2 regions of the Limosilactobacillus allomucosae genome follow, and region 1 is predicted to be linked to the other one. Evidence: predicted binding sites of a transcription regulator. Region 1 holds the regulator's gene; the other holds the start of a gene.
The links. Region 1 encodes Rex, which represses fermentation and respiration genes when NADH is low (regulators of the CRP and FNR family bind a similar motif). Its sites were predicted from a motif close to TTGTGAANTANTTCACAA; they were not measured.
Positions count from the first base shown of each region.

Region 1 (15,006 bases):
AAGTCGACTACATCAATGGCTACATTTACGAATTAGGCAAAAAGTACGACTATGAAGCCACGACGCATGACTTTCTGCGCGGCTTGGTTCATTTGGCGGAAAATACGCGTAAGTTCCGTCAATAAAAAGACCGCTGGATCAAATCTGGTCCAGCGGTCTTTATTTATGTTGATCGGCAGCGTATATGCTTATTGATTTTCTTGATCAAATATCTCCAGGGCTTCGGCGGCTTCAGTCCATTGCAGCTCAACGTCTTCGCTTTGGGCTTTTAAGGCATCCAGCTTTTTTTGCAGATCGGTCAGCTGAGCGATGTCGACGGCGATTTCAGGCTTGGCCATCTCAGCTTCGATCGCGGCCTGCTTGGTCTCCAGTTCCCCCATCTGATTTTCTAATTGATCGACCTGCCGCTGCAGCTTGCGTCGGGCACGCTGAGTTTCTTTGCTTTGCTGATAGGAAAGCTGACCGGTTGACTGTTTGACTTTGGCTGCTGGCTGTGTCTGCTGCTCCAGTTTTGCCTGTTGGGTCAGATAGTCGTCGTAGTTTCCTTCATAATGCGTCATGTTATGAGCCGTCATATATAGGATATCGGTAGCGACCTGGTTTAAGAAGTAGCGGTCGTGCGAGATAAACAGAACCGTCCCATCAAATTCGTTAATGGCTGTTTCCAAGACTTCGCGGCTGTCAATGTCCAAGTGGTTGGTTGGCTCATCCAGGATCAAAAAGTTGATTGGCATAAATGAAAGCTTGGTCAGCTCCAGACGTGCCTTTTCCCCACCTGAAAGCGCGCTGACCGGTTTGTAGACGTCATCGCCAACAAATAGAAAACTGCCCAGAAGCGAGCGAATGTCTTTTTCGGAAACTTCAGGATGGTCGTCCCAGACTTCTTCTAAAACGGTCTTTTCAGGATGCAACTGCTGCTGTTCCTGGTCGTAGTAGCCGATTTCCAGATTAGCGCCGAATTTGATCGTCCCGCTAAGTTTAGGAATCTTTTTCAAAAGCGTCTTTAAAAGCGTTGATTTGCCAATTCCGTTTGGACCGATAATACCGACGCGCTGACCTTTGCGAACCTTAAACGACAATGGGCCAGCCAGCTTTTGATCTTGATAGCCGATATTGAGTTCATCGACATCCAAGACCTCGTTGCCCGAAGCGTGGTCACTGTGGAATTGAAAATGAATCGAGGAATCATCGGTAGTCGGCCGCTCCAAGCGATCCATTTTTTCCAGCTGCTTGCGGCGAGCCTGGGCACGTTTGGTAGTTGAAGCTCTTACGATGTTGCGATTGACAAAATCCTCCAGCTTGGCAATTTCTTTTTGCTGCTGCTCATAATGCTTCCATTCAGCCTGCAGCCGTTCACGCTTATGGGTTACGAACTGCGTATAGTTGCCGGTATAGTGGATCAGCGTATGATTGTCAAGATCGTAAACGTCGGTGACTACGCGATCTAAGAAGTAGCGGTCGTGAGAGACAATCAAAAGTGCGCCCTGATAGCTTTTAAGATAGTCTTCCAGCCAGCTTAAGACGCCCATGTCCAAATGATTGGTTGGTTCGTCTAGGATCAAAAGGTTGGGTGACTGCAGCAGAATCTTTGCCAGGGCCAGCTTGGTTTTTTGACCGCCAGAAAGCGCATTGACTGAAGTATCATACATTGCTTCATCAAAACCAAAACCGTGCAGTACTCCTCGCATGCGAGACGCATATTCATAGCCGCCCTGTTTTTTGAACTGCTCGGATAAACGGTCATAGCTTGCTAAAACGTCTTGGTAGTCCGTAGCTTTAGGCGTCAGTGTCCCCAGTTGATTCTCCAGTTCATGCAGCTGTCTTTCCATTTCGTGTAAAGGAGCAAAGACGCTGTCTAATTCGGTCCAGATTGAGTTTTGGCTGTCAAGTCCTTGATTCTGAGCCAGGTAGCCAATCGTCAGGTCGCGGGCGTGAGTAACCGTGCCTTCGTCAGGTTCAGTTAAACCGGCAATGATTTTCAAGAAGGTCGTTTTGCCCGCACCGTTGCGTCCGACCAATGCAGTTCGGCCATGTTCTTGAATCTGCATATTCATATTATGAAACAAAACATCGCTGCCAAAGCGACGTTCAACATTATTGGTTTGCAATAGCAGCATAATTCAACCTCATTTTTTAAAGTAGATAGTCAGTTAAGATTGTAGCACAAGATCAGACCAGGTCGCGAGCTGGAGAACAGGACTGATTAGTAATGTTAAATTTTGAATTAATGTCGCAAAAAATCACTTGTCATTGTCAAAACATCCATGATCAGCTGATGACATGGATTTCACAAATCATTAATGGACATGCAGTGAAGCCTGTAGCATAATAGAGAACATGTTTAAATAAAAATCGATTCTTTTCTTGGAAAATAGTTCACAAACTTTAGCGGAGTTGTTAAAATGATTAAGGAATAATTTTCACAAACTAGAATCTGAATTGGAGGAATCTATTAATGGCAACGCGTAAAATTCCCCGTGCCACGGCTAAGCGGTTGCCGGTCTACTATCGGTATCTGAACGTTTTGCTTAATGCCAATAAACGGCGCGTCTCATCGACTGAATTATCAGAGGCGGTTAAAGTTGATTCGGCAACGATTCGACGCGACTTTTCCTATTTTGGCGAATTGGGCAAGCGCGGCTATGGCTATGATGTGGAAAAGCTTTTGAACTTTTTCAAGGGTATCTTGAATCAAGATAAGCTGACCAGTGTGGCTTTGGTTGGGGTCGGCAGTCTGGGCAGCGCCTTGATGAACTACAATTTCCACCAAAGCACCAATCTGCGAATCAGCGCGGCTTTTGATCCTAAACCAGCCTTAGCAAATACCGTTAAGAGTGGGATTCCTGTCTACCCGGTTGGCGAGATGAAAAAGCAGCTGCAAGAACAGCAGATTGATGTCGTTATTTTAACGGTGCCTGGCGAAAAGTCGCAGGCTGTTACTGATGAGCTGGTCGAAGCCGGAGTTCATGGTATCTTGAACTTTACGCCGGTTCGTCTGTCAGTGCCAAAAGACGTTCAGGTACAAAATATTGACCTGACCAATGAACTGCAGACTCTGATCTACTTTATTGAAAATAACAATACTAAAGACAGTCAAAAATAACTCAACGCATGGCGAGCAATCGTCATGCGTTTTTTGATAAAAAGTCAAAAAGTCAAAATGCCGTTAGAATGGCAACTAAAGCGATTTCTATAAAATAATAGTCAAAATTGGTCAAAATAATTGTTGCATTTTAGCAAGATCATGATATAGTAGATCATGTAATTAGCACTTGGGTGATAAGAGTGCTAAAAAGAATATCTGAATTATTAATGATGATTGATGGAGGGATTAACGTGTTAAAACCATTAGGAGATCGCGTTGTTCTTAAAGCGGAACAAGCTGAAGAAAAGACGGTTGGCGGAATTGTCCTGGCTAACAATGCCAAGGATAAGCCAACGACGGGTACGGTTGTAGCAGTCGGCGAAGGCCGTTACCTGGACAATGGTCAAAAAGTTGCTCCAGCCGTTAAGGAAGGCGACCGCGTCCTGTTTGACAAGTACGCAGGCAATGAAGTCGAATACAATGGTGAAAAGTACCTGGTCGTTCGTGAAAAAGACCTGGTTGCCATCGTTGACTAAATAGACTTGTTTTCGCATTCGATCAATATTAATGAGGTGAAAATCTAAAATGGCAAAAGAAATTAAGTTTTCTGAAGATGCACGCAAGGCAATGCTGCGTGGGGTAGACAAGCTGGCCAACACGGTTAAGACGACGATCGGTCCTAAGGGTCGCAATGTTGTTTTGGAACAAAGCTATGGCGCGCCTACGATTACTAACGATGGGGTTACGATCGCCAAGAACATTGAATTGGAAGACCACTTTGAAAACATGGGCGCCAAGCTTGTTTCTGAAGTTGCTTCCAAGACCAACGACAACGCCGGTGACGGTACGACGACGGCAACCGTTTTGACGCAAGCCATCGTTAACGCTGGGATGAAGAACGTTGCTGCCGGTGCTAACCCAGTTGGCATTCGTCGCGGTATCGACAAGGCTACCAAGGCTGCCGTTGAAGAACTGCACAAGATGAGTCATGAAGTGCAAAGCAAGGATGACATTGCGCAAATTGCCTCCATCTCTGCTGCCAACCCTGAAGTCGGTGAACTGATTGCCGATGCCATGGAAAAGGTTGGCCACGATGGCGTAATCACGATTGAAGACAGCCGTGGCGTTGACACGACGGTTGACGTGGTTGAAGGGATGAGCTTTGACCGCGGCTACATGTCTCAATACATGGTAACCGACACGGACAAGATGGAATCTGATCTGGACAATCCATACATTCTGATCACTGACAAGAAGATTGGCAACATTCAAGACATTCTGCCATTGCTGCAGGCTGTTGTTCAAGAAGGCCGCTCGCTTTTGATCATTGCTGACGACATTACCGGTGAAGCTCTGCCAACCTTGGTATTGAACAAGATTCGCGGGACGTTCAACGTTTGCGCGGTTAAGGCGCCAGGCTTTGGCGATCGTCGTAAGGCTCAATTGCAGGATATCGCCATTTTGACTGGTGGTACCGTAATCTCTGATGACCTGGGCATGAGCTTAAAGGATGCTACGATTGCTCAACTTGGTTCTGCCAACAAGGTTACCGTAACCAAGGACAACACGACGATCGTTGACGGCAACGGTGCTAAGGATGCAATTGCTGAACGAGTTGAACAGATCAAGCAGGCAATTGCCAACACGACTTCTGAATTCGACAAAGAAAAGCTGCAGGAACGTCTGGCCAAGCTGTCTGGCGGGGTTGCCGTAATCAAGGTCGGTGCTGCTACTGAAACGGAACTCAAGGAAAAGAAGTACCGCGTTGAAGATGCTTTAAACGCTACGCGGGCTGCCGTTCAAGAAGGCTTCGTACCTGGTGGTGGTACTGCTTTGATCAACGTAATTCCTGCCTTGGAAAACGTTGAAACCGAAAGCGACGATGAAGCAACGGGTGTCAACATCGTTAAGAAGGCATTGGAGGCCCCAGTTCGTCAAATCGCTGAAAACGCTGGTGTTGAAGGCTCAATCATCGTTAACCGTTTGAAGAGCGAAAAGCCAGGCATCGGCTACAACGCTGCCATTGACAAGTATGAAGACATGGTTGCGGCCGGCATCGTTGACCCTACCAAGGTTACGCGCTCGGCACTGCAAAACGCTGCTTCGGTATCAGCAATGCTTTTGACTACTGAAGCCGTTGTTGCTGATAAGCCAGAACCAAAGAATGATCAGCCAGCTGCTCCTCAAGGCGGCGCCGGTATGATGTAATCCATTGCCAAACAATGAATAAAAAGCGTCTCAACATTATTGAGGCGCTTTTTTGCGTTTAGTGACTGCTTAGTGGTATTCTGTTAGGTATGTCCATTCAAACCAATGGACGCTATTTTATTTAGTGGAGTATTTTTATGTCATCAAAAATGCCTAGTCAGAAAATGTCTTTAACATCAGTCATTTTACTGGCTCTGAATTCATTGATCGGATCCGGATGGCTGTTTGGTGCTGGCGAGGCGGCTAGGATTGCCGGGCCAGCAGCAGTCATCTCTTGGATTTTAGGGGCGATCATCATCATGGTGATTGCTTTTAATTACGTTGAACTGGGTGCGATGTTTCCTGAAAGCGGCGGGATGAGTCGCTACGCTCAGTACAGTCATGGCCCGCTTTTAGGTTTCATAGCGGCTTGGGCCAACTGGGTCTCCTTGATTACACTGATCCCCATCGAAGCGGTGGCTTCAGTACAATATATGAGCTCATGGCCATGGAGCTGGGCTAATTGGACGCTCAGATTTGTCAGTCAAGGCAGCATTACCAATCAAGGACTGCTGGTGGTCTTTGCGTTTATGATCGTTTTTACGCTGATCAATTTCTGGTCAGTTAAGATCTTGACGCATTTTACTGGTTTGATCTCGATTTTTAAGCTGCTGATGCCAACCTTGACGATCATCGTGTTAATGCTGAGTGGTTTTCACACTAGTAATTTCGGCCAAAGCATCCATGAGTTTATGCCTTATGGCAGCCGTTCGATTTTTGAAGCGACTACGGTAGCCGGAATTATTTTTTCTTATGATGCCTTCCAGACGGTTGTCAATCTGGGTGGTGAAATGAAGGATCCACAAAAAAACATTTACCGTGGCGTCGTAATCTCATTGACGATTACGGCAGTATTATATGTTCTGCTGCAGATTACCTTTGTAGGAGCAGTTAAGCCATCGCTGTTAACGGCGCACGGCTGGCATGGTATTGATTTTGCCTCGCCATTTGCGGATCTGGCAATCTTAATGGGAATCAATTGGCTGACGATTCTGTTGTATATTGATGCGTTCGTCTCGCCATTTGGCACCGGGGTTGCTTTTGTTACCAATGCTTCCAGAACGCTGGCGGCAATGGCACGCGGTGATCATTTGCCAGCCTGGCTGGGACGACTTCAGCGCCGCTATATGGTACCTCGCTTTGCTATGATCGTTAATCTGATTCTGGCAGCGGTTTTGGTCTGCATTTTCCGTAATTGGAGCGCGCTTGCCAGCGTCATTTCGGCCTCGACTTTGATTGCCTATCTGACTGGACCGGTAGCTGCGGTTGCCCTTAGAAGAATTGCACCCGATCTTAAGCGGCCGTTTAAGCCCCGTTCTTTAAAATGGATGGCGCCTTTGTCGTTTGTCTTGACCAGCCTGGCGATCTATTGGGCAATGTGGCCAACGACGATTGAGGTAATTTTTGTGATCTGTTTGGGTCTGCCAATCTATGCTTATTATGAGATTCGCTATCATCACGCTTCATGGAAGATCCAGCTGAAGGGCTGTGGCTGGCTGCTGGGCTACCTGCTGTTTATCTCGGTGATGTCTTATCTGGGCAGCGCTGGCTTTGGCGGTCAGAACTGGATTCAGTATCCGTTTGATTTTGTCGTGATCATTTTGTGCTCGCTGGTATTTTACTGGTGGGGCATCAACAGCAGCGTTGAAGGTGAAGATCTTGTATTGGGACGGCGCGTCAATGCTCATGTTGATCAGTAAAAAACAATTTTCTAAAACTGTTGCGTGATCAATCTGCCCTGGGTGGTATTAACCATTTACGTGGTGTAGAATAACTGTTGACTTTATATTTTAATAGAGTGAAGGAGAAAAAGAATATGTGGCGGTATTTAAAACGCGTCCTCATTGGCAAGCCCTTGAAGACGCTGGATGAAGGCCAGGCCCATTTAACAAAGTTTAAAGCTTTGGCCTTGTTATCGTCGGATGCTTTATCATCCGTTGCTTATGGTACTGAACAGATTACAACCGTTTTGGTAACGCTGTCGGCGGCGGCAATCTGGTACTCATTGCCGATTGCAGCGCTGGTTTTGATTCTGCTGGTAGCAATTACGCTTTCCTATCGGCAGATTATCAATGCCTATCCCAGTGGTGGCGGTGCCTATGTCGTAGCCACTGAAAACTGGGGCCGGACGGGTGGCTTGGTTGCCGGCGGGTCGCTGCTGGTTGACTATATGCTGACGGTTGCGGTTTCGACGACTTCTGGTACGGAAGCGATTGTTTCTGCGGTTCCGCAGCTTTATAAGTATTCGGTACCGATCTCGGTGATTATCGTCCTCTCGATTATGATTCTGAATCTGCGGGGATTGAGCGACAGTGCCAATTTCTTAACGGTTCCGGTATACTTCTTTATTATCATGATTACCGCGATGATCATCTGGGGCTTTTTCAATATTGCGACTGGTCATCTGACCTATCATGCAACGGCCTCGTTTGGAACGCCGGTTGCCGGGATGTCGGCGGTCCTGTTTATTCGGGCTTTTTCAGCCGGTTCTTCCTCATTGACCGGGGTTGAAGCTATTAGTAATGCCGTACCTAACTTTAATGAGCCCAAAAAGAAGAATGCTGCTAATACTTTAGCAATTATGAGTCTGATTCTGGCAGCCTTCTTTGGTGGGATTACGTTCTTCAGCTACTACTTCGGTATCGTGCCAAATTCCCATGCTACCGTGCTTTCGCAGATTGGTTCCGTAATCTTTAATGGCCACGGGATTGGATTTTATCTGCTGCAGCTTTCTACGGCGATGATTCTGGCCGTAGCTGCCAATACCGGTTTTTCAGCCTTTCCGATCCTGGCTTTTAATATGGCTAAAGACAAGTACCTGCCACATGCCTTTATGGATCGCGGGGATCGCTTAGGGTACTCTAATGGAATCATTGCCTTAGCCATTGGTGCGATCGTAATGATCTTGATCTTCCATGGTAAGACTAATATGCTGATTCCTTTGTATGCAGTTGGCGTTTTCGTTCCGTTTACGCTTTCGCAGTCTGGGATGATCATTCACTGGTTCCGACACCGACAAGGACACTGGCTGGGCAAGTCGACGATCAATCTGGTTGGGGCACTGATCTCGGCATGTCTGGTGGTCTTCTTGTTCTGGCAGCACTTCGGCAATGTTTGGCCATACCTGATCATCATGCCGGCTTTGCTGTTTATGTTCTACAAGATTCATAACCACTATATTAAAGTTGGCATGCAGCTGCGAATTGCGGAAAAAACCAAAGTTCAGCTGCATGACTATGATGGCTCGACGGTGATTGTGCTGATCGGTAACGTTACGCGGGTTACCAAAGGCGCCATCAACTACGCCCGGTCGATTGGCGATTACGTAATTGCCATGCACGTTTCGTTTGATGAGAACCCCGGCAAGGAACACAAGACGGCTAACGAGTTTAAGGCAGAATATCCTGACGTGCGGTTTGTTGATATTCATTCCTCATACCGTTCGATTGCTAAACCGACGCTGCGTTTTGTCGATGTCGTTGCTAAAAGGGCTGCGGCCAAGAACTATTCAACAACGGTTCTGGTACCGCAGTTTATTCCAAACAAGCCTTGGCAGATGGCACTGCATAACCAGACCAGCGTCAGACTGCGGGCTGCTTTAAATTCACGCGAAAACATCGTGGTCTCAAGTTACAACTATCACCTGCATGAATAGATGAGCGGGATGGTTTTAAGCCAATGGAAAAATTTTTTAAAAATCGGCAATGGCTATGGGCAGCGATGGGAGCAATCGGTATTTTTCTGATTTCGAGTTTTTCGATTCGTCATCAGCATTTTGTCTCCGATCTGGGCGGCTTTTTAGGCTGTCTGTTACTGGTTGGTGCCTATCTGGGGTTCAACTGGCCAAAGATCAAGCAGCACGATGTAAAAACCATTGCTTCCATGAAACTGATCTTAGTCCTGGTCGCAATTTTAATTGTGTTAGAAGCAGTGCAGCAGCTGCTGGGTTAATTTGAAAGAACTGGCATTGAAGCATCAATGCCAGTTTTTTTAGCATTGAGTTTATGATTTTATTTTGACATTTGGCCAATCAGATTCTAGTATGAAAATGTTAGTTGGCTAACAAAAGGAGAGGCATATGCACTATTTAGAAAAACAATTGCATCAGACTGCCAATCATCTGGCTTGGCAGTTTGACCAATTTGCTGCTGAATATGATTTAACGGGACAGCAGCTTTCTACGATTGACTTCCTGGCTAATCAGCCGCAGTGGCAAAGTACGCAGCATGCAATCGAAGTAGAATTTAATATTAAGCGTTCAACGACGACTAAAATGCTGCAGCGAATGGAAAAAGCGGGACTGATTGTCAGAAAGACGGCCAATCAGGATCGCCGCAGTAAAATCGTTGCCTTGACGCCACCAGCCAAGAAACTGGCTAAAACGGCCCAACAATATCTAAAAATGCGTCAGCAGCGCTTGGAAAAACGGTTCTTGCCTCAAGAACTGGCAACATTTGAACAAATTTTGGCATATCTGCAGGAAAAGAGTGATGTTGGTGAAACAAACGGAAAAAATCAATAAGCAGGTCTACGCGGCGATCTTGGCAACGGGATTGATGTCGTTTAGCGGCGTGATCGTGGAAACGGCGATGAACATAACCTTTCCCACTTTAATGCGCGAGTTTGATATTGCAACGAATACGGTTCAATGGATGACCTCAATCTATCTTTTGATCGTGGCAATCATCGTACCGCTGTCGGCAGTCTTGAAGCAGTCTTTTACAACCAAAAGCCTGTTTTTATGCGCCAACCTTTTGTTTATCATTGGTGCCTTGATTGATGCCTTAGCGGGAAATTTTGCTTTTCTGCTGATGGGGCGGGCAATTCAAGGGATTGGGACCGGGATTGCCTTGCCATTGATGTTTAATATCATATTGGAGCAGGTACCGCAAAGCAGGATTGGCTTTATGATGGGACTGGCCAATATGATTACCGGGATCGCGCCGGCAATCGGGCCAACTTTTGGCGGGGTTGTCGTCAGCAGCCTGGGTTGGCGCTGGGTCTTTTACTTTTTGCTGCCGTTGCTGCTGGTCTCATTAGGACTGGGAATCTGGGGCATTCAGCAAAAATCAGCGATTCAGCGCCAAAAAATTGACGGGATCAGTTTTGCTGGCATTGCCATGATGTTTACTGGCTTGGTTTTTGGCTTCAGCAACCTTAGCAGTGGTAAGCTGTTCAGCTGGCAGGTTGGCGGCTCGCTATTGTTTGGCCTGCTTGGCATGATGATCTTGATTGCACGTTCCCTTAGGATTACGACGCCAATCTTGAATCTAAAGCTATTTAAGAATCATACCTTTTCTGGTCATGTGCTGGGCTTTTTCCTGACGCAGATCATCTCACTGGGCTTTGCCTTTTTATTGCCTAACTATATTCAGCTGGTCAATGGCAATTCAGCGCTGCTGGCTGGAATGCTGGTCTTGCCAGCCGGATTCGTCGGTGCGTTTTTTGGCCCGTTTGGCGGCCGCATGCTGGATAAGTATGGACCGCGCAAGCCGATTCTGGCTGGTTTTGCCAGCTGTGTATTTTCATTGACGCTGTTTGCGGTCTTTAGTCGCCATTTGGATAACACGTTCATTATGCTGATCTATATTTTTTATATGGGCGGCATGGGGCTCTGCATGGGATGTGTCATGACCAGTGCCTTGAACGCGCTGCCATTTGATGAGCGGACGCAGGGCAATGCCATTATGAATACGCTGCAGCAGTTTGCTGGTGCAATGGGAACTTCGCTGTCGGCAACGGTGGTGGCTCAGAGTCAGAATCACCTGCGGATTGGAACGGCCAACGCCACGGCAATTGGAACCCAGCATGCGTTTATTATGCTGCTGATTTTTGGCCTGATCGTATGGCTGAGCTACTTTGAATCAGTTCCTAAAGCAGACTAAGCCAGCCAGCCAAACCAAAACAGCCTTGTCAGTGGAGAATTCCATGCTGGCAGGGCTGTTTTGCAATTATTGTTTTTGATAGGGCAGTTCATGAATCCGAGTTGGCCCTTTTTTGATCGTCAATTGGTCGTTAAAACGCTCAGTCAGCTGATTCAGTCGTTCCTCAAGCTGGGATTCGTCAACATAGACACTGACGATTACGCTGGCGCCGTATTCTTCTTCGGCAATTTCCAGGTTTGCCTGTTTCAAATAATAAAGCAGCGAGTCATGCAGTGAATAGGCGACATCAATCTTTAAAATTGCCTGCTCAACGCGCTCAACCAAACCGGCCTGCTCGATTGCCTGAGAGACTGAATTGCTGTAAGCCCGGATCAAGCCGCCAGCTCCCAGCTTAATGCCGCCAAAGTAGCGCGTTACTACTGCCAAGACGTTATGCAGCTGATTTGCCTTGAGCGCCTCCAGCATTGGCACGCCGGCAGTTCCGCTTGGCTCGCCATTATCGCTTTCTCGCTGAATCTGATCATGGTCGCCGATCAGGTAGGCAAAGCAGTTGTGAGTTGCCTTGCGATGCAGCTTATTGATCTTGGTAATTGCTGCTTGGGCCTGTTCTTCTGATTCAACGCGAAACAGGCTGCAGATAAAACGAGATTTTTTGATGATAATCTCATTGGTCGTATCTTGGGCAATGGTTAAAAATGGCGCGGTCATAAAAATTCCTCTTTGTTGATTTGATTTGAATCCATGCAATTTGGCATATGGTATCTTAAGGAGGCTTTAAAATGATTGAAGACTATTTTGGCCGGCGGGTCCTGGTGCCAATCGTTGACATGCCAAGTAAGCCATCAGCTAAAATTGAGATCTTACCAACGATCAAGATTGTAAAAAACGCGGCTGTCTGTCAGCGATGTGGTGCCAAAAGCAGGTTGACAGATGCCGCATTGCCAAAGCATGAGTATTATTGTCCAGTTTGTTTGAATCTGGGACGAGTTGATACATTGAGTAAATTTTACCATGTTGCCGAGCCAAATCAATTTAGTGCACCATATCCGCAGTTGATTTGGCAGGGAAAACTGTCGCCGCTGCAGTCTGAAGTTGCTGAAACGGTAACGGCGAGCATGCGGCAGCACGAAAAGCGTTTGATATGGGCGGTAACGGGGGCCGGTAAGACGGAAATGATGTTTAAGGGTCTGGCTGATCGTCTGCAGGCAGGTGAGCGGATTGCCTGGGCCTCGCCGCGAGTTGACGTTTGTCTGGAGATTTATCCCCGTTTGAACAAGGCTTTTCAAAACTGTAAGATCGCACTGTTATACGGCCACGCCAAAGAAGCCTATTGCTACCGGCAGCTGACTGTTTGTACCACCCATCAGCTGCTGCGCTTTTATCATGCATTTGACAACTTGATCATTGATGAGGTCGATGCATTTCCGTTTGCTGCCAATCCACGGCTTTTTTTGGCAGCGCATAATGCCGTCAAGCCAAATGGAGGCATGATCTTTTTAACGGCCACGCCTGGACGAGAATTGTTAAATGCGGTCAGCAGGGGACGATTGGCGGTCAGCTATCTGCCTTTACGCTATCATGGACATCTGCTGCCAATGCCTAAGGTCAGTCTGGTTATCAACTGGCGTCGTCAGCTGCAGGCGGGTCATCTGCCGATCAGAGTCAAACAGATGCTTTTGCATGAGATTAAAGCTCATCAGCATTTTTTGCTCTTTGTGCCGCATGTCAAGGATCTGCCGATAATTAAAACGGCCCTGCAAAACGACTTGACAACGAGTAAATTTGCGACCGTTCATGCCAGTGATCCGCTGCGTCAAGAAAAGGTTCAAGCGATGCGTGAGCAAAAATATCTTTTTTTGGTGACTACCTCGATTTTGGAGCGGGGCGTTACGTTTCCAGGAATCGATGTGATGATTCTAGGCGCTGATGATGAAGTGTTTTCCGCATCGGCACTGGTTCAGATGGCTGGCCGAGCTGGTCGTGCCAAAGAACGCCCTACCGGCACCGTCTGTTTTTTCGTGGGTGCAATGAGTCGACGCGTCCGTGAAGCATTGCGCCAGATTGCCTATATGAATCAAAGGGGGGCGCGGCTGCTTGCTAAAATGCCTTCTTTGCGGCGCGACGATTGAGAGCCGGCCGACTTTAAAACAGCTGCTGCTGCCCGGAAAGCTGCCTGAGCCGCACATCTGTTTACAGTGCCGCAGTCGTCTCTTGTTGCGATCAAACGCGCATCCCTGTCCTGGTTGCGGACGAATGCTGGCGCCGAAAGAATCGATCTGTTGGGAATGCCGGCAATGGCAAAGTCAATATGGCTGGCTGCTGAATAATCACAGTCTGTATGTCTATAACGATCTTATGCGGGAATTTATGAAAAAATTTAAGTTTCAAGGCGACTATGGCCTGCGCTTTGTTTTTCAAGAGACGTTTAATCATTTTCTGCAGGAGTTTGCATATGATGTCTTAGTGCCGATTCCAATCTCGCCGCATACCTGGAAAACGCGCGGCTTTAATCAGACGACGGCACTGCTGACACTGCCTTATACTGAGGCCTTAAAAACGATTGCGGATAATAAGCAAACACAATCAGCCAAAACACGGGAAGAACGTCTAAAAACACCACAGATTTTTGAATTAATGAATCCGCAGAAAATTGCTCATCAGCGGGTTTTGCTGGTTGATGACGTGTATACCACTGGTCGCACGCTGTATCATGCGGCCGTACTGTGCCGACAGGCCGGCTGTCAGACCGTTATCAGCGCGACGCTGGCCAGTTAAGATTCTGTAAACGATTACAAATTGAATTTGTCTATTAGAGCAAATTCATCTATAATAGAAATAGGATATGAGAAGAGTGGTCCTTCTGATATCAATCAGAACAAGCTTTTTGCTTGGACTGGAAGGAGATGAATATCTGTTGGCAAATCTGGCGAACATTGCGTAATAGCAGATAAATGGCGCAAGCAACCAAGCCATTTTGAAATAGCTGCGGCAGAGGCTATCGCCGTAGACAGCTGCTTGAGGCAAGAGCAGTCGTCTTAGGAGTCATTGACAGGCAGAATCACTCGTCAGTGGTAAACGCAGTGGACGCGAGTGAATCGCGTTAAGCGTCAGCATTTGGATAACAGAGAAGTGCAATGCTAAAATTCAATATTCGTGGTGAAAACGTCGAAGTTACCGAATCGATTCGCGACTATGTCATCAAGCGGATCAGCAAACTGGAAAAGTTCTTCGAAGATAACGTTGAGGCAAATGCGCACGTTAATCTGAAGGTCTACCCTAACAAGACCTTCAAAGTTGAAGTAACGATTCCGCTCCCATACTTAACGCTGCGGGCGGAAGAAACTTCCAGCGACATGTACGGCAGCATTGACTTGGTTACCGACAAGCTGGAACGTCAAATCCGTAAGTACAAGACCAAGGTTAACCGCAAGTCCCGTGAAAAGGGCTACAAGAACATGGACTTTGTACCTGATGTTGAAGACGAACCAGTCAGTGACGATTTAAAGATCGTACGGACCAAGCAAATCTCCTTGAAGCCAATGGACCCAGAAGAAGCTGTCTTACAAATGGACATGCTGGGACATGACTTCTTTGTCTTTGAAGACGCTGAAACCAATGGCACCAGCGTTGTATACCGTCGTAAGGATGGTCGCTACGGTCTGATTGAAATCAACTAGTCCGTAAACAGCGGAAAGGAATGGCATTTTTAGCCGTTCCTTTTTTATTTGGTCCGAGATTTTCATTGATGGGGCCTGGTTGAACAGTTTCATGTTCATGTCGCTTGTTCCA
Region 1 is NZ_CP154878.1:346,814-361,819, forward strand. Features, by position in the region: gene ABC765_RS01555 (ketopantoate reductase family protein) at 1-125, shown strand, start outside; gene ABC765_RS01560 (ABC-F family ATP-binding cassette domain-containing protein) at 189-2,117, opposite strand; gene ABC765_RS01565 (redox-sensing transcriptional repressor Rex) at 2,456-3,103, shown strand; gene groES (co-chaperone GroES) at 3,337-3,621, shown strand; gene groL (chaperonin GroEL) at 3,671-5,293, shown strand; gene ABC765_RS01580 (APC family permease) at 5,431-7,032, shown strand; gene ABC765_RS01585 (APC family permease) at 7,149-8,987, shown strand; gene ABC765_RS01590 (hypothetical protein) at 9,011-9,283, shown strand; gene ABC765_RS01595 (MarR family transcriptional regulator) at 9,411-9,854, shown strand; gene ABC765_RS01600 (MFS transporter) at 9,823-11,217, shown strand; gene ABC765_RS01605 (YigZ family protein) at 11,284-11,925, opposite strand; gene ABC765_RS01610 (helicase-related protein) at 11,997-13,346, shown strand; gene ABC765_RS01615 (phosphoribosyltransferase family protein) at 13,312-13,992, shown strand; gene hpf (ribosome hibernation-promoting factor, HPF/YfiA family) at 14,352-14,894, shown strand.

Region 2 (15,006 bases), 740 kb from region 1:
AAAAGAACAGCTTTAAAGCGGCCAGCCCCAGCAGCATCAATGTTGATTCCCGCAGCCCCAGACTAACGGCCCAATGCAGAGAATGCTGGCCAGAAAATAACAGCTGCGGGAAATACCAGGCAACAAACGCCATTACGGCTGCCGCCATCACGACCCGCGCGCTTAGCCCTGGCTGCCAGAACCGCGTCAGCCAATCCTGCAGGTGCTGAGTCAGCCAGCGATATATTTTGCCAAACAGCCAGCCATACGCCATCAAAACCGGCATCAGCCAAAGCTCATGGACCTGCCAATGACTAGCACCAACCTTGGTGATAAAGCTTGGCTGATCGGTCAGCTGCACCATCAGCCAAAACAGTGCCACCCCATTGACAATCAGCAATCCATCAAACAGTTTCTTATGCTTGACGACTTGCTGCAGATGATTTTCCTCCTTGCCAGACAGCAGGTAGCGGTATGGACAGCAAAGCATGATTAGCTTCTGTTTCAAAGGCGCGTTTTGAAATGCAGCTTGATTTTTGGTTACCCAACGCAGCTTGTCGGCTTCCCAGATCGAATAAGAGATGACAATCCCCACCAGCGTTGCTTCCGGCCCCACGCCAGCCCCAAACGCTAAAACGACCAGCGATGCCACCATATTGCGCCAGGCCTGCGTGTAGTCGACCGTGTGCGTCTGCCGCAGCTCGCCCATGACACTGTGCGCGTTATGCGGCACGTTGCCCCAATGCTTTTTTACGATCAGCAGTAGGCATGTACCGATTATGATCAATAGTTCGCGATAGTAACGAGCATCGTGCAAATGACGTGGTATCTCTTGCCAAAGCAGTTCCCAAAGTCCATTTTCAGTAAAAAGAAAGGCAAATGCTACCATGGCAATGCAGCCGCTCAGCACCAGCGCGTATAGAAACAGTCCCGTTTTTGCTTTCATTTGTTCACCATTGACTTTTCAAAAATTTTAAGCAAGAATCATTTTAGAGACATTTGTTGCTTAATTCAATTGATTACCAGTATCTGCAACATGAAGGGAGTTTTGTCGCTTAATGCGAAGAAAGAATACGACGTCGGCTATGATGTGCGACTATCTTGCACAAGCCTTATTGATCCTACTAAAAGACCATGAATTCGACCAGATTACGATCAGCCAACTTACTGAAAAAGCCGGGGTTAATCGCTCAACCTACTATCGCCACTTTTCCAGCAAACAGCAGCTGGCCCAATACTACTACGCAAGATTACTGGCCAAACATCGTCAGCATTTTGCCGCCAGTGCACCACTGACCTATCAAGCCTATCTGGAGTTTCTTTTCAATGAGCTCAAACAGCGCCAAAACGATATCCTCATCCTTCATCATGCCGGCTTGAGCATTCAGCTGCTGCCAGTTCTTAAACAGAGCTTTCAGCAGTTTGAAAACGTCGAGCGCTGGCAGGCGGCCTACCATATTGGCGGCATCTATAATGGGTTGCTGACCTGGTTTGACGAGGAGATGCAGACAAGTCCTCAACAGCTGGCGGCCAAAGTCACTGATTTCATACCGGCAGAGATGCGGCTGCTGTTTAACGACATCACTTTTGGCGAGAAGCCCAATTCTTCAATTAAGTCCTAGCCATTCCGCTGCTGAAGCCTAATCGGTGGAAGAATCCCCCTGCTTCAACAGTCAAATTTTACAAGCCAGGCCAATCAGAATCTTAATCGCAAGCTAAAAGCGCCACCTCAAGATGCAAGGCTGTTATGACAAGCCCCGTCTGAGATGACGCTTTTATCTATTACGGCAATCTGCTTTATTCACCACTGGCACCATAGTTTTTGAGGACCCGTGCGCTTGGATCGTCAACGTCACAGTTCTCCCATTCCTTGTTTGGCATCCAGAAGTCCTTGATCCATTTTGCTTTTCCCGGGAAATATTCCTCAAAAATATCGCGATACAGCAGCGACTCTTTGGTAAATGGCGTGCAGTATGGATACTTTTCCTTGGCGTTGGCCACGTCTTCATCAGTGTAGAGCGTTTCGGCATAGTCCTTCAAGTCATCAACCAATGAGTGACCAACCGCATCGCTAAAGGCCGCCTTTTCCCGCATGATGATGTCGTCTGGCAGATATCCCTGTCCAGCAAATGCTTGCCGCAGCAGATACTTGCCCTTGTGATAGTGGTTCATCTTCAGTTCTGGATCAGTTGACAGCGCATATTCGACAAAGTCCAGGTCCGCAAATGGTACCCGGCCTTCCAAAGAGTTGGAGGAAATGCAGCGGTCAGCCCGCAAAACATCATACATGTACAGCTCGTGCACCCGTTTCAATGATTCTTTTTGGAATTCTTCCGCGTTGGGAGCAAAGTCCGTGTACTTGTAGCCAAACAGCTCATCAGAACATTCACCAGTCAAGATTACCTTCAAATCAGTGTTTTCATGAATGTTCTTGCAAAGCAGGTACATCCCGATTGAGGCCCGAATCGTCGTAATGTCCCAGGTTTCCAACTGGTAGATAACCTCATGCAAAGCGTTGAGCACGTCTTCTCGCGTCATGATAAATTCGGTATGGTCAGTTCCCAGATAGTCGGCAACCTCACGCGCGTACTTGAGATCGATCGGGTTGCGGTCCATCCCAATTGCAAAGGTCCGAATCGGCTTGCCCAAAAGCTTAGTAGCAATCGAGCAGACCAAGGATGAGTCCAGGCCACCAGACAGCAGGTAGCCAACAGGCGCATCAGAGTTTAGGCGCTTGCGAACGGCTTCAACCAATTTTTCGCGCAGTGTGCTGGCTGCCGTGGCAAAATCGTCGGTCCGCATCTTCTGAACCGTCGTAGCGTCATGGTAACAGACGAACTTTTCACCATCATAGTAGTAGCCTGGCGGGAATGGATAGATCTCATCGCAAAGATCCATCAGCGCCTTGGCAGTTGAGGCAAATGACATCTTATGCTCGCCTTTGGTATAACCATAAAACATTGGTCGAATGCCAACTGGGTCGCGGGCGGCAACAACGCGCTTAGTGGTTTGGTCGTATAAGACAAAGGCAAATTCCGCGTCCAGCATCTTGCACATTGTATCCAGGCCATATTTCTTATAGAGTGGAATCAAGACTTCGCAGTCACTGTTGCTGACAAACTCATACTCTGGGGCCAAGTTCTTTTCCAATGCATAATAGTTGTATATTTCGCCATTGCAGACCAAGATGCAGTCACCACTTACGAAAGGCTGCATCCCCCGCTCAGACAGGTCCATGATGGCCAGGCGATTAAAGCCAAAGACCTTGTCATCCATTGAAATCGTCCGGGTCATATCAGGTCCACGATCGTTCAGCTTAGCCAAGGCATCCGCAAAAGCCTTGGGTGCAAACTCACTGGAACCAGCGGCTAAAAATCCACACATCTTGTTCTCCTCTTTCCTCTTAAAACATTAAATATTAAAATATAGTATATCGCACAGTTTGTTTTTAATAAACTTTTAATTTTAAGAAGAAGGTATTCTAAACTCGCTGGTACTTATTATTTAATTGTTTTTGCCGTACTGATTGTTAAAGATTATTAAGTCTGATATTGCTTTTTCTAATTAATTGACGTTAAAACCGTTTTCAACAAATATTTATAAATATCCATAAATTTATGGCTGCCGCTACTGATTTTGAAAGGAACACGCAAAAATGCTGAAACACGAATATCATTCCCCATTAGGTACCATGACTATGCTGGCTGATGACGCCGCCTTGCATGGTCTCTGGTTCAACGACCAAAAATACTTTGGTGCCGACTACGCATTAGACGAAATTGCCGTTGGTGAAAATTCCATCATTAAACGCACAACAGCCTGGCTCGATCAGTATTTCGCAAAACAGGATCCCGACCCGCATACCATTCCGCTGGCCTTAGAAACTACCCCCTATCGGCAGCGCATTCTAAATGCATTGCAGAAAGTCCCCGCTGGCAGCACCATCACCTATCAGGAACTGGGACAAAAAGCCGCGCCTGATCAAAGTATTTCAAAAGGAGCCGCGCGGGCAGTCGGTGGCGCCGTTGCCCACAACCCGATCCTGATTTTGGTACCCTGCCATCGCGTTATTGGCAGTGACGGTCGCCTGACTGGCTATGCTGCCGGCACCGCACGCAAGTTGGCTCTGCTGCAGTTGGAAGGCGTTGATTGCAAATAGCAGCGCCAATCGCAACGAGACATTGATTGCAAATAGCGGTGACAATCGCGACGAAACATTAATGGCAAATAGCAGTGACAATCGCGACGAAACATTAATGGCAAATAGCAGCGCCACATTGATTGCAAACCAAAGCACGAATCAACAAGAAAGGCTGCGATTAATGGATTTGCATAAGTAACTTAGGCCAAGGTTATGAATCTGTAGAAAAGACGGCAATTAATAAATCAACAAGAAAGGGAGCAATGCAGACCAAAGCAATGAATCAATAATTAAGGCAGTCACAATCGCCTAACGCCAAGAAACGATCGCAAACGACCATAATCGCCAAAATTCTTAATCAAAGATGCGCCTTGCAGTCCAATGCCGAAACCGCGCTAAATAAAAAAGATCTCACCGAAACTTACGATGAGATCTTTTTTATGAACTTATTTTAGTGGAACTGCATCCCGCCATCGACTTCCAGAGTTTGACCAGTAATGTAGTCAGAATCTGGACCAGCCAGGAAGGCAACGGCATTAGCAACGTCTTCAGGTTCAGACAGGCGTTTCAGCGCGATGTCCTTAGCAAACGTCTGCATGCCCCATTCATCGCTCTTGCCTGCATTCTTGCCGACTTGGTGAGCAATGTCCATCATCATTGGCGTCTTCACGATCCCAGGTGCGTATGCGTTAACCGTCGTGCCTTCTTCAGCCAGTTCACGAGCCGTAACCTGCGTGATCCCACGAATGGCAAACTTGGAGCTGGAGTATACGGTCAGGTTAGGGTTACCAACGACCCCGGCTTGGGAAGTAGCGTTGATGATCTTGCCTGGGTGGCCAAGCTTCTTAAATGCGGCATGAGCAGCCTGAACGCCCCAGATCGTACCACCAACGTTGATGCTGTAAACATTTTGCAGATCTTCAGGCGTTACGGTGTCAATTGGCGTCGTTGGAGCAACCCCGGCATTGTTAACCATAACATTGAAGTCGCCGTAGTGTTCAACGGCTTGGTCAACGGCAGCAAAGACTTCATCGCGCTTGGCAACATCGGCCGTAACGGCAAAAGCTTCACCGCCATTTGCCTTGATGCCTTCAACTACTTTTTGCAGTGCGTCCATGTGGCGAGCAACAACGACGACTGAAAAACCATCTTTAGCCAAACGTTCAGCGATTGCCTTACCAATTCCTTGACCTGCACCGGTAATTAATGCAACTTTTGCCATAACTATTGCCTCCTAAAGATTGTGAATTAACTATCAAATTGTTGAGATAATTCTAAACGAACATCATCAAAAAGTAAATTAATTTCACTAATGTAAACACAATGAAAACGATTTTTGGCTCAACCAACAAAAAAGTTAAATCATGAGCAAAGTTTCCCCAGCTAAGTCTGTTTACAACGGAACAGTCAGCAGTTGTGCAATCGTTTGCTATTTTAGATTTTCACCTTGTTGAAATTCGTGAACTATTTTGCAGACAAGTTGATTTTCATAAAAGTTGTTATTAAGCCGTTGCAATCGCAGAATTTCAAGTTGCGGTTTTGTTTTGGCAAGTTTTTTATTCAGATATTCGCGCTTAAAAATAAAAACAATCCTCATGATTCATCAACATGAGGATTGCTGAACAGATTTACGATTTACGCAGCCGATGCAAAGTATCCGCAATTTATATCAGGCAGCGCTACTGCAGCAGAATCTTTAAAAGTCGATTCAACTCAGAATAAGACAGCTGCAGACGCTTTTTTAAGGTTTCCGTCGCGGGCATGGCATCATTATGCAGGTTTAGATAAGTCGAGTATTGATGAAGTCCATTCAGTTCGTGCGCCTTCATATAGTCGATTACCAAAAACGTCAGATCGGCATTGGAATACCGGCTCCAACGACTGGTTTTACGAATGCTTTCACCGTATTTGGCAGCATAGCGTTTCTTGAGTTCCTCAAAAGAAAAGCCATAGCGCATCAGCGAATCGTAGCTGACGCCCAGAACCGGTCGGCAGCGCAGACGAAAATCCTTTACATTATAGAGCTTTTCGCGACGCATAAGTTCTAAGGCCCCATTTACGACCTGCTCACATGTCTGCGGGTCTGCCAAACGAATGGACTGCTTGGTACCTAGATGCTTGCTGGCTCCCTTTTTACCATTTTGCGCAATGTTTTTCTTGGCATCATAACTAAATCCCAGGTCATGCATCAAATCGCTCCAAGACATTTTGGTGATCTGCATGGCACTGTTTGGCGAAGGCGCCTCGCCACGATGATAGCGATCTTGATAAACAGTGCGGCTAGGATTATTTTGAATACCCAAACGGATGATTTCTTGTTTCAGCAGAACTTTAATGATTTCTGGATCAGCAGCTTTATGCGGCATAACGACAACCTTCTTTCGTAAAAGGCTTTAGTCTAATGATACCGTAATTCAAGCAAAAAATCCCCTAATCTCTTAAACTGATGATCGCTATCACGTTTAGCTGTCTGACATTTCGGTAAATAATTGACAGTAACTGTCAAGCCGCTATGTTCATCCACGTCATGTTTAATCGTAATGTCTCAGATTACCGCACTAAAGCTGGTTATTTGCATAAGACCAAGCATACCAAGCCGAACCGTTGAACAATGCCGACCATCTTATCATTGCTAAATCTAGATGCCAAAAGCCAGCTTGCCGCAGACGCTATTTGATTCATACCAGACTCAGCCATGATGCTTCTTGACTAGTTTGCATTTTTAGATGGCAGCATAAGCGACCCGACAGCCATACTCGGTTAAAAATGAGCTCAAGACGTCCGCATCCAGCCAGACGGTCGCCGTATTGGCATTGGCATGAACCCCAATCAAGCCGCCTTGAAAATCTTGGTCTAAGTAAACCTGCACTTGATGCTCAGTATCATTCAGCGCTCCCATCGGCGTTACTGATCCTGGACGTAAAGCCAAATATTTCTCCATGTCTTCAGCTGAGGCAAAACTCAGATGCCGCGCTCCGATTTCTTTACGAAAGGCTTTCAGATCCACGCGCTTTTGCGGCATGATCGACACCAAGTAATAGTGTTGGTGCTTATCATCGCGCAGGAAAAGATTTTTGGCCGCCGTTTCTGGATGAATCAGATTCAAATCCGCAATCTGGTCAATGCGATCAACTGCCGGATGCCGCTGCATTTCATAGTTGATCTGCTTTTCATCCAGCTTGGCTAACACGTTCTGAATTTTCTTTTCGTTTTCTTCCATATCAATTCATCGCCTTTTGAGTTTTAGCATTGATTATAAGGCAGCTTATCGCTTTCAAGAGTCAGAATTTTTATTTTCTCAAAATTGCCAGTTTTTATTGCCGATTTTGGTAGTTTTAATCAAAACCAGGATGGCAATTGACTAGTTGTTTTTTAGGATGCGATTGAAAAGAGTTTTTAGTGGAGAATCTGAACTATATGAAAAAGCATTTTTCACATAGAGACGCTCTGCCCAAAAATACATAATAATTGCCCCAGACAATGCGAATAAAACTGTAATCCATCCCGCTTGATAAGAAACAGCTGCACGAGCTAATCTAACCGGCATAATTCCCTGACTCATAAACGGCATGTATGATAGAAACCGGATCACGCCAGTATTAGGATTCTCCTGCGCCAAAAAGCTTAACAAGTAAGGTACCATCATGATAGTGCCAACAATTGAGACTGCTTGTGAGATATCCTCACTTTTGGATACAAATGACGCAAAGATAGCAGCCAAAAATATATAAAGTATAATTGATAGCAACGTCAATAGGACGACAATTACTAAATATTCTGCATCAACATGACCAAAATATTTAACCGGATCGAACCAGGTCATCAAATCAGTCTGTTTAGCAACTAGACATACCAGGCCACCAATCACCAAATAGATCAGCAGCTGCAATGTAATCAGAAAACCAATTCCAAGCATCTTACCGGCAAAATGCTTTCGAGCAGGAACCGCCGCCAGAATTCCTTCAATTAAGTGATTGCTCTTTTCTATTCCGAGTTCGGTTCCAGTAATGTTGATATAGCTCACCAATAAAACAAAGGCGAGCATCACAATTACCTCTCCAAGATTTTGAGCAGCGTTACTATTCTTTAATTTAACTGCTTCTTTTTTATTAATGGCCTGTTGTTTAATCGTAGGCTGCTTAACAATTTCCGACCACTGCTTAATATTTAGTCCATAACTTGAAGCCACGAATTGAGAACTTAAGCCATTAAGATTTTTCTCAAGTGCCTCAATCGGTAATGACTTATTTGAATCAGCATTATAGCGATAGGTTATTTTTGAGAAATCATCGCTGACGTATAAAATTCCATCTAAAACACCATCTGTTAGATAAGATTTGAGACGCTTATCATCTGTGACATCGACTTTTCTATTGACTTGATAGGCATCAGACTTTTCAGATTCAATTGCCTTCTTTATATCGCTATTGGCAACAACCGCAATAATCGGTCTGCTGTTATTATTTTGCCGATGCATTAATCCAACAAAACCAATCCCTATCAAGAATACTGTTACTGGCGTAAGAATCATCCAATAATAGGCAGGTGACAATAGGCGTTTTTTCAATACCATTTTGGCAATTGTCAAAATCTTACCCATGTCTAGCCACCTCACTTTCAGTTATCATGCAAAAAATATCATCCAGTGTTGGTGGCAACAAACGATATCCTTGTAATGAATCCCATTGCTTAGCAAGTTTAATCACATCTCGTGCATGCCGTTCCGAGTCAAATGTAATAATCTTACCAGGATAATCATCAACTATTTTTTCAACGCCTGTGATCTGCTCAATTGCTATATCATTAAAGACTCCTTCAAGATACGCTTTGTTTCTGCCAAACGTTGCTCTGATTTCATTGATTGGCCCATAAAGACGCTTTTTCCCATCTACCAGCATCAAAATTTTATCTGAAACCTCACTGACATTTTTCATATTATGCGAAGAAAAAATTACTGCCGTGCCGTCTTGTTTAAGTTTTTTTACTATTTCAATCAATAAACTGATATTGACCGGATCTAATCCTGAAAAAGGTTCATCTAAAATCACCAACTGCGGATGATGAATCAAAGCCGCAATTAATTGAACCTTTTGCTGGTTTCCCTTTGACAGGTCTTTAATTAAAGTTTCTTCATTTCCTTTTACCGCTAACGCATTCATCCAAAATGGCAATTCCCGTTCAGCTTTTCTACCGCTATAAGCATGCAGTCTGGCAAAATATAATACTTGTTCCTTAATGCTTAGATTGAGGTACAGTCCGCGTTCTTCTGGTAAAAAGCCAATCTTATTCAAAATCTTCTCATCAAGTTTGCGGTTATCGATTGTAATCTTTCCTTGATCTGGTACTAAGAAGTTCAGAATCATCTTAAAGGTCGTTGATTTTCCAGCGCCGTTCTGTCCAACGATTCCCAAAACTTCTCCTCGATTAACACTAAAGCTAAGTTTTTCTACAGCCGTAAGCTGACCAAACCTTTTCGTTACGTTATCTACTTTTAACAATACTAACATCACTCCAAATGAAAATCTTCACGTCAGATTATTGTATGTTGATAATTAACGTGCTTTCAATAAACGATTAAAAATTTGCATATATCGTGGATAAGTTAATCATTACGTTTAATAAATTCATAATCTAAATATATTCAATCACTTTTGAAAACTCTGATAAAATCCTCCCAGGTACCAACTCGCTTGATTGGGGGCAATTATATTATCCTGACCGATTTCTCGGCAGCATCGAGACTGCTACATTAAGTCGTAAGCCAGCAAATGTATTTAGTTGCGTCATCTGCCTGATAAACGGCTTGGCTTTGTGAAAGAAAAACGGATTGCAGAGGCTAAGGGCGCCAAAAGTACCTACTATTGGTTGATTTGGCGCCAAAAGTAGGTAGTTGCATATTTGTTCAGCCTAACTTTACCTACTTATGACGCCTTTTATTGAAATAGTAGGTAAAGATGTATATTTAGAGGTTGATTGGACCACACCGACTTTGTGAATTACCTACTATTGCGATACTTTTGTTAAATAGTAGGTAGTATTAGGGATACCTAACTTGATATACATTGATTTTTACCTACTTATACATCGATTTTTTCAAAAAGTAGGTAATGAGATTTTCGTCATATGTTATTATGCAGAATTTTTTGAATAATTCAGTCTAATCAAGCATAGCCACTAATTTTTCAATGATCAGCCAGCCCAACTTGCAGAGAAAAGAATTTAATCATTTCCGGTTGGTTTTAGTTTATGTCCATTGACCTCAGCTAAAATTAAAAATTCCTCACTCCATTTTTGAAACAGGGAATTGATCTTCACCAATACGATTTGACAATGACCCAAAAGAACGTGTTTCCTTGCCATTTCTCAAAAATCAAAAAAACAGCCATCAGTAAAAACTGATGACTGCTTAGTAAAGATATATAACCGAATATTTAATGCCTCCGGTGGGGGTCGAACCCACACTCCCTCAACGGGAACTGGATTTTGAGTCCAGCGCGTCTGCCAATTCCGCCACAGAGGCATAAGTCTTTACTAAAAGGTGGTAACCGGATTTGAACCGGTGATCGAGGTTTTGCAGACCTGTGCCTTACCACTTGGCTATACCACCAAATAGTGCCTGAACGTCTCGTTCAAACTATCCAACAGTTGGTAGACTGTTGGATAAAAGGGCGGTATGTGGGATTCGAACCCACGCATGTCGGACCCACAAACCGATGTGTTAACCAAACTTCACCAATACCGCCAAAATATTCAGTTGAGCAGGGATAGTAGGAATCGAACCCACAATGACGGTTTTGGAGACCGTAGTTATACCGTTTAACTATATCCCTATAATAATGGAGGAGGGTGGATTCGAACCGCCGAACCCGAAGGAACGGTTTTACAGACCGTCGCGTTTAACCACTTCGCTACTCCTCCATAAAGTGGCGCGGGACGGAATCGAACCGCCGACACACGGAGCTTCAATCCGTTGCTCTACCAACTGAGCTACCGAGCCATCCTTGTGGACGCAACTATTCAGTTGCAATGGAGGATACAGGGCTCGAACCTGTGACCCTCTGCTTGTAAGGCAGATGCTCTCCCAACTGAGCTAATCCTCCATAAGTGACCCATGCGGGATTCGAACCCACGATACCAGCGTGAAAGGCTGGTGTCTTAACCGCTTGACTAATGGGTCATAAGAAACGGAGAGTAAGGGATTCGAACCCTTGATACAGGCTTTAACCCGTATACAGCATTTCCAATGCTGCTCCTTCGGCCTCTCGGACAACTCTCCAATATCCGAACCCTGACACACAATGCCAGGTGCCAAAGTTCGTTTAGATGTGCATGGCAATGCCCTATCCTCGCAGGGAGCGATCCCCCAACTACTTTCGGCGCGTTGAAGCTTAACTTCTGTGTTCGGCATGGGAACAGGTGTATCCTTCAAGCCATCATCACCACACTAATCCTTTTCAGGATTGAGAGCTTGTACTCTCAAAACTAAACAATATCTATTCTTCTCACGTTCAATCGAAACACCTTTAAACTTGGTTAAGTCCTCGACCGATTAGTAATGGTCCGCTCCATGCCTCGCGGCACTTCCACTTCCATCCTATCTACCTCATCATCTCTGAGGGGTCTTACTTCCATAAGGAATGGGAAATCTCATCTTGAGGCGAGTTTCACGCTTAGATGCTTTCAGCGTTTATCTCATCCATACATAGCTACCCAGCGATGCTCCTGGCGGAACAACTGGTACACCAGCGGTATGTCCATCCCGGTCCTCTCGTACTAAGGACAGGTCCTCTCAAATTTCCTACGCCCGCGACGGATAGGGACCGAACTGTCTCACGACGTTCTGAACCCAGCTCGCGTACCGCTTTAATGGGCGAACAGCCCAACCCTTGGGACCGACTACAGCCCCAGGATGCGATGAGCCGACATCGAGGTGCCAAACCTCCCCGTCGATGTGGACTCTTGGGGGAGATAAGCCTGTTATCCCCAGGGTAGCTTTTATCCGTTGAGCGATGGCCCTTCCATGCGGAACCACCGGATCACTAAGCCCGACTTTCGTCCCTGCTCGACCTGTCTGTCTCGCAGTCAAGCTCGCTTGTGCCTTTACACTCTGCGAATGATTTCCAACCATTCTGAGCGAACCTTTGGGCGCCTCCGTTATCTTTTGGGAGGCGACCGCCCCAGTCAAACTGCCCACCTGACACTGTCTCCCACCACGATCAGTGGTGCGGGTTAGAGTGATCATAATGCAAGGGTAGTATCCCACCAGCGCCTCTGCCAAAACTAGCGTCCTGGCTTCTATGGCTCCTACCTATCCTGTACAAGCAGTACAAGCACTCAATATCAAGCTACAGTAAAGCTCCATGGGGTCTTTCCGTCCTGTCGCGGGTAGCCTGCATCTTCACAGGCAATTCAATTTCACCGAGTCTCTCGTTGAGACAGTGCCCAGATCGTTACGCCTTTCGTGCGGGTCGGAACTTACCCGACAAGGAATTTCGCTACCTTAGGACCGTTATAGTTACGGCCGCCGTTTACTGGGGCTTCAATTCAGGGCTTCGCCGAAGCTAACTCTTCCTTTTAACCTTCCAGCACCGGGCAGGCGTCAGCCCCTATACTTCATCTTACGATTTTGCAGAAACCTGTGTTTTTGATAAACAGTCGCCTGGGCCTTTTCACTGCGGCTGATCTTGCGATCAGCACCCCTTCTCCCGAAGTTACGGGGTCATTTTGCCGAGTTCCTTAACGAGAGTTCGCTCGCTCACCTTAGGATACTCTCCTCGACTACCTGTGTCGGTTTGCGGTACGGGCAGTTGATTATTCGCTAGAAGCTTTTCTCGGCAGCGTGACATCAACGACTTCGCTACTATAATTTCGCTCCCCGTCACAGCTTGTCAACCTGCTGATAAGCATTTGACTCATCAACTGACTTGCTGCTTGGCCGGACACTTCCAATCGTCCGGATCGCTTAGCCTTCTGCGTCACTCCATCACTCAAGCACAATCAACTGGTACAGGAATATCAACCTGTTGTCCATCGTCTACGCCTCTCGGCCTCGACTTAGGTCCCGACTAACCCTGGGAGGACGAGCCTTCCCCAGGAAACCTTAGTCATTCGGTGGACAGGATTCTCACCTGTCTTTCGCTACTCATACCGGCATTCTCACTTCCAAGCGCTCCACCAGTCCTTACGGTCTGACTTCATCGCCCTTGGAACGCTCTCCTACCACGCATCCTGATGGATGCATCCATAGCTTCGGTAATATGCTTAGCCCCGGTACATTTTCGGCGCAGAGTCACTCGACTAGTGAGCTATTACGCACTCTTTAAATGATGGCTGCTTCTGAGCCAACATCCTAGTTGTCTGTGCAATTCCACATCCTTTTCCACTTAGCATATATTTAGGGACCTTAGCTGATGATCTGGGCTGTTCCCCTTTCCACGATGGATCTTATCACTCACCGTGTGACTCCCGAGTAAAAATCAATGGCATTCGGAGTTTATCTGAAGTCAGTAACCCATGACGGGCCCCTAGTCCAAACAGTGCTCTACCTCCATGATTCTAAACCTCGAGGCTCCCCCTAAAGAGATTTCGGAGAGAACCAGCTATCTCCAAGTTCGTTTGGAATTTCACCGCTACCCACACCTCATCCCAACCATTTTCAACTGATACGGGTTCGGTCCTCCAGTGCGTTTTACCGCACCTTCAACCTGGACATGGGTAGGTCACCTGGTTTCGGGTACATAACTGCGTACTTCGTACGCCCATTTCAGACTCGCTTTCGCTGCGGCTCCGGTTTTTCCACCTTAACCTTGCACGCAATCATGACTCGCCGGTTCATTCTGCAAGAGGCACGCCGTCACACGTAAATGTGCTCCGACAGCTTGTAGGCACATGGTTTCAGGAACTGTTTCACTCCCCTCCCGGGGTGCTTTTCACCTTTCCCTCACGGTACTGGTTCACTATCGGTCACTAGGGAGTATTTAGCCTTGCGAGATGGTCCTCGCGGATTCCGACGGGGTTTCACGTGTCCCGCCGTACTCAGGATCCTGAACTGAGAGTGTGACGTTTCGTTTACTGGGCTATCACCATCTTTGGCGTCGCTTCCCAACGACTTCAACTACGTCGCACTTTGGTAACTCAAATGTTCAGTCCTACAACCCCAACAAGCAAGCTCGTTGGTTTGGGCTCTTCCCGTTTCGCTCGCCGCTACTCAGGGAATCGAATTTTCTTTCTCTTCCTGCAGCTACTTAGATGTTTCAGTTCACTGCGTCTACCGCCTGACAGCTATGTATTCACTGCTCAGGCAATCATCGACTAAGATGATTGGGTTTCCCCATTCGGAAATCTCCGGATCAAAGCGTACTTACCGCTCCCCGAAGCATATCGGTGTTAGTCCCGTCCTTCATCGGCTCCTAGTACCAAGGCATTCACCATGCGCCCTTCATAACTTAACCTTGATGATCTTACGATCACCTCAGTTATTGAGTATGCGATTAATTTCGTTAATAAAACTCAAATAACGCGGTGTTCTCGGTTTAATTGTGAATAAAGAAATAAATATTATTTAGTTTTCAAAGTACAAGCACCAGTCAAACGACTGGCAATGGAGAATAACGGGATCGAACCGATGACCTCCTGCTTGCAAAGCAGGTGCTCTCCCAGCTGAGCTAATTCCCCATATATGGGTCTAAGTGGACTCGAACCACCGACCTCACGCTTATCAGGCGTGCGCTCTAACCAACTGAGCTATAGACCCAACAAGCGAACGATTATTGAGATGAGGTGGTAAACCCCTCAAAACTGAACGCAGTTTCAACGAATGTGCAGGTTTCCGATTAATTCCTTAGAAAGGAGGTGATCCAGCCGCAGGTTCTCCTACGGCTACCTTG
Region 2 is NZ_CP154878.1:1,965,573-1,980,578, forward strand. Features, by position in the region: gene ABC765_RS09085 (chloride channel protein) at 1-925, opposite strand, end outside; gene ABC765_RS09090 (TetR/AcrR family transcriptional regulator) at 1,038-1,601, shown strand; gene asnB (asparagine synthase B) at 1,777-3,363, opposite strand; gene ABC765_RS09100 (methylated-DNA--[protein]-cysteine S-methyltransferase) at 3,635-4,138, shown strand; gene ABC765_RS09105 ((S)-acetoin forming diacetyl reductase) at 4,572-5,342, opposite strand; gene ABC765_RS09110 (hypothetical protein) at 5,800-6,486, opposite strand; gene ABC765_RS09115 (prolyl-tRNA synthetase associated domain-containing protein) at 6,843-7,340, opposite strand; gene ABC765_RS09120 (ABC transporter permease) at 7,482-8,720, opposite strand; gene ABC765_RS09125 (ABC transporter ATP-binding protein) at 8,713-9,618, opposite strand; tRNA gene ABC765_RS09130 (tRNA-Leu) at 10,556-10,640, opposite strand; tRNA gene ABC765_RS09135 (tRNA-Cys) at 10,657-10,727, opposite strand; tRNA gene ABC765_RS09140 (tRNA-His) at 10,788-10,862, opposite strand; tRNA gene ABC765_RS09145 (tRNA-Trp) at 10,880-10,950, opposite strand; tRNA gene ABC765_RS09150 (tRNA-Tyr) at 10,958-11,038, opposite strand; tRNA gene ABC765_RS09155 (tRNA-Phe) at 11,045-11,117, opposite strand; tRNA gene ABC765_RS09160 (tRNA-Val) at 11,148-11,220, opposite strand; tRNA gene ABC765_RS09165 (tRNA-Glu) at 11,226-11,297, opposite strand; tRNA gene ABC765_RS09170 (tRNA-Ser) at 11,306-11,396, opposite strand; rRNA gene rrf (5S ribosomal RNA) at 11,448-11,564, opposite strand; rRNA gene ABC765_RS09180 (23S ribosomal RNA) at 11,650-14,571, opposite strand; tRNA gene ABC765_RS09185 (tRNA-Ala) at 14,722-14,794, opposite strand; tRNA gene ABC765_RS09190 (tRNA-Ile) at 14,800-14,873, opposite strand; rRNA gene ABC765_RS09195 (16S ribosomal RNA) at 14,965-15,006, opposite strand, start outside.
Region 2: ABC765_RS09105 ((S)-acetoin forming diacetyl reductase) is a predicted target of Rex. The motif match lies at 5,362-5,379, and genes of this name have one in related genera.